One region of the Bacillus sp. Marseille-Q1617 genome, then DNA from elsewhere that is predicted to be linked to it. Evidence: a T-box and tRNA genes for the amino acid it is inferred to sense, from the RefSeq annotation. Region 1 holds a T-box; the other holds one or more tRNA genes.
What was found. The T-box of region 1 lies ahead of ileS (isoleucine--tRNA ligase). A T-box ahead of a tRNA ligase gene usually reads a tRNA of that ligase, here a tRNA-Ile.
Positions count from the first base shown of each region.

Region 2: it has a tRNA-Ile gene. The T-box ahead of ileS (isoleucine--tRNA ligase) is inferred to sense a tRNA for this amino acid. The anticodon was not compared.

Region 1 covers NZ_CAHJXM010000001.1:1,596,084-1,598,445, forward strand. The annotation lists gene HWX64_RS07980 (RNA-binding protein) at 1-225, shown strand, start outside; gene HWX64_RS07985 (DivIVA domain-containing protein) at 315-830, shown strand; T-box leader at 885-1,129, shown strand; gene ileS (isoleucine--tRNA ligase) at 1,311-2,362, shown strand, end outside.
Region 2 covers NZ_CAHJXM010000002.1:1,007,000-1,009,361, reverse strand. The annotation lists tRNA gene HWX64_RS16465 (tRNA-Ile) at 1-27, opposite strand, end outside; tRNA gene HWX64_RS16460 (tRNA-Gly) at 29-102, opposite strand; tRNA gene HWX64_RS16455 (tRNA-His) at 111-186, opposite strand; tRNA gene HWX64_RS16450 (tRNA-Phe) at 214-289, opposite strand; tRNA gene HWX64_RS16445 (tRNA-Asp) at 450-526, opposite strand; tRNA gene HWX64_RS16440 (tRNA-Met) at 602-675, opposite strand; tRNA gene HWX64_RS16435 (tRNA-Ser) at 851-943, opposite strand; tRNA gene HWX64_RS16430 (tRNA-Ile) at 961-1,037, opposite strand; tRNA gene HWX64_RS16425 (tRNA-Met) at 1,042-1,118, opposite strand; tRNA gene HWX64_RS16420 (tRNA-Ala) at 1,233-1,308, opposite strand; tRNA gene HWX64_RS16415 (tRNA-Pro) at 1,317-1,393, opposite strand; tRNA gene HWX64_RS16410 (tRNA-Arg) at 1,401-1,477, opposite strand; tRNA gene HWX64_RS16405 (tRNA-Leu) at 1,544-1,632, opposite strand; tRNA gene HWX64_RS16400 (tRNA-Gly) at 1,642-1,716, opposite strand; tRNA gene HWX64_RS16395 (tRNA-Leu) at 1,722-1,806, opposite strand; tRNA gene HWX64_RS16390 (tRNA-Lys) at 1,842-1,917, opposite strand; tRNA gene HWX64_RS16385 (tRNA-Thr) at 1,942-2,017, opposite strand; tRNA gene HWX64_RS16380 (tRNA-Val) at 2,153-2,228, opposite strand; rRNA gene rrf (5S ribosomal RNA) at 2,241-2,357, opposite strand.

The DNA of each region.
Region 1 (2,362 bases):
GATGTTGTGCTCTCAGCAGTTTATAATATTTCACGTCAGAAGGCTCAAACCTACATCAAAAGCAACCTTGTGAAACTGAATTGGAAGATCACAGAAAATCCCTCCATGGAAGTCGAAACAGGAGACGTATTGTCAGTAAGAGGTTACGGAAGAAGTAAGCTTATTTCGATCGAAGGCAGGACCAAACGGGAAAAATGGCGAATTTCTTTAGGGATTCTCAAATAAATTGAAGAAAAAAGAAGGAAATCCCCCACATACTGTCGAAATTTTAGTTATAATAAAAGTGTAATCACCAAGTACTGGAGGTGGCTCCCATGCCTTTAACGCCATTAGACATACATAACAAGGAGTTTAGTCGTGGCTTTCGCGGTTATGATGAGGATGAGGTTAATGAATTCTTAGATCAAATCATTAAAGATTACGAAATTCTTATCCGTGAAAAGAAAGAAACTGAAGAACGTTTGAATTCCCTTAATGAACGATTAGGTCATTTTACAACCATTGAAGAAACGCTTAACAAATCCATCGTCATCGCTCAAGAAGCAGGGGAAGAAGTAAAGAGGAACGCAACGAAAGAAGCCAAACTGATTATCAAAGAAGCTGAAAAGAATGCAGACAGGATTGTCAATGAATCACTTTCAAAAGCAAGAAAGATCGCGATTGAAATTGAAGAGCTTAAGAAGCAGTCGAAAGTATTCCGCACACGTTTCAAGATGTTGATTGAAGCGCAGCTTGATCTGCTTGATACTGATGATTGGGATCGGTTGATGGAATTTGATTTAGATGCGACTGAATTGAAAACTCTTAAAGAAGAAGAGACTCTTTCTTGACGAAAGCTGCTTTCATTTCATATAATTGTAAAACAATCTGATTTGCCATAATAAATAAAGGCTGAGATAGGGACAGTACGTTTCTACTTTGATTCCTATATAGCGAGCCGGGGATGGTGCGAGCCCGGTAAGGAAATAGAAGCGGAAGATCACCCTTGAGCTCCATGCATGAAAAGCCCAACTGACTCGGGAAGACTAGTGTATGGCGTTTTATTCACGTTACGAATGAAACGAGTGAAAGTGTCCTATAGGATATTTTTATGAGGGTGGTACCGCGGGAAAGCTTTCTCGTCCCTTTTTAGGGATGAGAAAGCTTTTTTGTTGTTCCGGATTGATTTTTAAAAGTCCGACTCTATTCAGAAAAGGTTTTTAAAGGTTGAGTGATTCCAGCAGTTGCACGGAAATCAACCGCGGTGTTTAAGAACACAAGAAAGTAGAAAAGATGGCAATTAAGATACATGCTGAAGGAGGAAAAAATAAATGGAGTATAAAGATACTTTATTAATGCCGAAAACTGAGTTTCCAATGAGAGGGAACTTACCTAAAAGAGAACCTGAAACGCAAAAGAAATGGGAAGAAATGGATATCTACAAAAAGGTTCAAGATCGCACGAACGGACGCCCGCTATTTGTCCTTCATGATGGACCTCCATATGCAAATGGAAATCTTCACATGGGCCACGCATTGAATAAAATCCTTAAGGATTTCATCGTGCGTTACAAATCGATGAACGGGTTCCATGCACCATATGTACCAGGCTGGGATACACACGGACTCCCAATTGAGCAGGCACTTACGAATAAGGGCGTGAAGCGTAAAGAGATGACGGTCGCAGAATTCCGTAAACTTTGCGAAGAGTACGCTTATGAGCAAGTAGATATCCAGCGCACTCAATTTAAACAATTGGGAGTCCGCGGTGACTGGGAAAATCCTTATATCACATTAAAACCTGAATATGAGGCGCAGCAAATCAAGGTGTTTGGCGACATGGCTAAGAAAGGCTATATCTACAAGGGGAAAAAGCCAGTTTACTGGTCTCCTTCAAGTGAATCTGCATTAGCCGAAGCCGAGATCGAATATCAGGACAAACGTTCACCATCCATTTATGTAGGGTTCAGCGTAACCGATGGAAAAGGAATCCTTGAAGAAGGTACCCAGTTCATCATCTGGACGACAACTCCATGGACAATTCCTGCCAACCTTGGGATCGCGGTTCATCAGGACCTCACATACGTTGTTGTATCGGTTAATGACAATTCCTATGTAGTGGCTGAAGACCTTGTGGAAGATGTTGTTGAAAATCTAGACTGGGAAGGTTATGAAGTAACGAAAAAAATCAAAGGGGCTGAGCTTGAGCGCCTTAAAGCTAAACATCCGCTATATGACCGCGAATCCCTGGTCATCCTTGGGGATCACGTTACTACCGACTCAGGTACAGGCTGTGTACACACTGCACCGGGCCACGGGGAAGATGACTTCCTTGTCGGGAAGAAATACGGATTGGAAGTACTCTGCCCTGTTGATGATAAAGG
Region 2 (2,362 bases), on a different contig from region 1:
CGCTCTAACCAGCTGAGCTATAGGCCCTTGGAGCGGGTGATGGGAATCGAACCCACGACATCAGCTTGGAAGGCTGAGGTTTTACCATTAAACTACACCCGCAAAATATATGGGGCGACTGATGGGAATCGAACCCACGAATGCCGGAACCACAATCCGGTGCGTTAACCACTTCGCCACAATCGCCATGAAAAGTATGATATAAATGAAAAATGGTGGCTCAGGACGGAATCGAACCGCCGACACATGGATTTTCAGTCCATTGCTCTACCAACTGAGCTACTGAGCCATCATATGTAAAATTCCTAATCATAGAGTGTGATAGTCCATCGTCCAGCTTTCAGAAAGATTATTCAAGATGCTGCTCAAGCTGTACGCTGATGTTTATTCGATGAAGCTTATTCACCGTGCTCTACCAACTGAGCTACTAAGCCACACTATGTAATTAGTGGCGGTCTGGACGGGACTCGAACCCGCGACCTCCTGCGTGACAGGCAGGCATTCTAACCAACTGAACTACCAGACCAAGAATTTTTGCGCCAGCAAAATATTCATCCATCGGTTACCCCTTAGATTACTATTTGCTTTAACAAAAATGGTATTGCGGGGACAGGATTTGAACCTGCGACCTTCGGGTTATGAGCCCGACGAGCTACCGAACTGCTCCACCCCGCGACGATAATAAACGTTTAAATAAGTTGTGATCCTACGAATACAGATCCGTTAGAACCACCCCGACTTCAGTAAGCTTATTCAAGCTGCTGCTCAGTCGGTGCGCTGATGTGCAAGCTCCGAAGATTATTCGGACGTGCTCCACCCCGCGACGATAATAAGGGTAAAAAAATAAATATGGCGGAGGAAGAGGGATTCGAACCCCCGCGGGCTTTAACACCCCTGTCGGTTTTCAAGACCGATCCCTTCAGCCGGACTTGGGTATTCCTCCGTGTTTTAAAATGTGAATGGTGGACCTTGTAGGACTCGAACCTACGACCGGACGGTTATGAGCCGTCTGCTCTAACCAACTGAGCTAAAGGTCCGTATTGGTAGCGGCGGAGGGGATCGAACCCCCGACCTCACGGGTATGAACCGTACGCTCTAGCCAGCTGAGCTACACCGCCAAGAAACATTTTAATGAAATTTTCAGATGTTTTGCTGAAGCAAATACATTGAAGATTATTTTACTCCGCTTACGCTGCGTAAAAGGTAAGATATTTTGCTGAAGCAAAAATCTTTGGTGGAGCCTAGCGGGATCGAACCGCTGACCTCCTGCGTGCAAAGCAGGCGCTCTCCCAGCTGAGCTAAGGCCCCATCTAAAGTGGTCGGGAAGACAGGATTCGAACCTGCGACCCCTTGGTCCCAAACCAAGTGCTCTACCAAGCTGAGCTACTTCCCGATATAGATGGCGCGCCCGAGAGGAGTCGAACCCCTAACCTTTTGATCCGTAGTCAAACGCTCTATCCAATTGAGCTACGGGCGCTTAATATAATTAAGAATGTTTGCTTCCGCAAATTAAGGAAATATCTTTTGCCAGAGCAAAAATCTTTGGTGCCGAGGACCGGAATCGAACCGGTACGGTAGTCACCTACCGCAGGATTTTAAGTCCTGTGCGTCTGCCAGTTCCGCCACCCCGGCAAAAATCTTTGGAGCGGAAGACGGGATTCGAACCCGCGACCCCCACCTTGGCAAGGTGGTGTTCTACCACTGAACTACTTCCGCAAATATGGTGCGGGTGAAGGGACTTGAACCCCCACGCCTTGCGGCGCCAGATCCTAAGTCTGGTGCGTCTGCCAATTCCGCCACACCCGCATGTAATGAGACATTTGCCTTTTGCAAACATCAAATGGTGAGCCATGAAGGACTCGAACCTTCGACCCTCTGATTAAAAGTCAGATGCTCTACCAACTGAGCTAATGGCTCATATAAAAATGAGTAAAACCGAAGTGGTGCCGGCAAGAGGACTTGAACCCCCAACCTACTGATTACAAGTCAGTTGCTCTACCAGTTGAGCTACACCGGCGTGTAAAGTTGTTTTGCAATACTCGTCCAATATACTCAGCATTGAATACATTGTAGAAATTAAGGACGTTTTTTCCTTCGCTCTTAGTAAAGGAAGGAAAGATCTTTTACTCCGCTCACGCTTCGTAAAAATCTATGGTGGAGGATGACGGGATCGAACCGCCGACCCTCTGCTTGTAAGGCAGATGCTCTCCCAGCTGAGCTAATCCTCCAAAATATAAATCGCCTGGCGACGTCCTACTCTCACAGGGGGAGAGCCCCCAACTACCATCGGCGCTGAAGAGCTTAACTTCCGTGTTCGGCATGGGAACGGGTGTGACCTCTTCGCCATAGTCACCAGACTGTT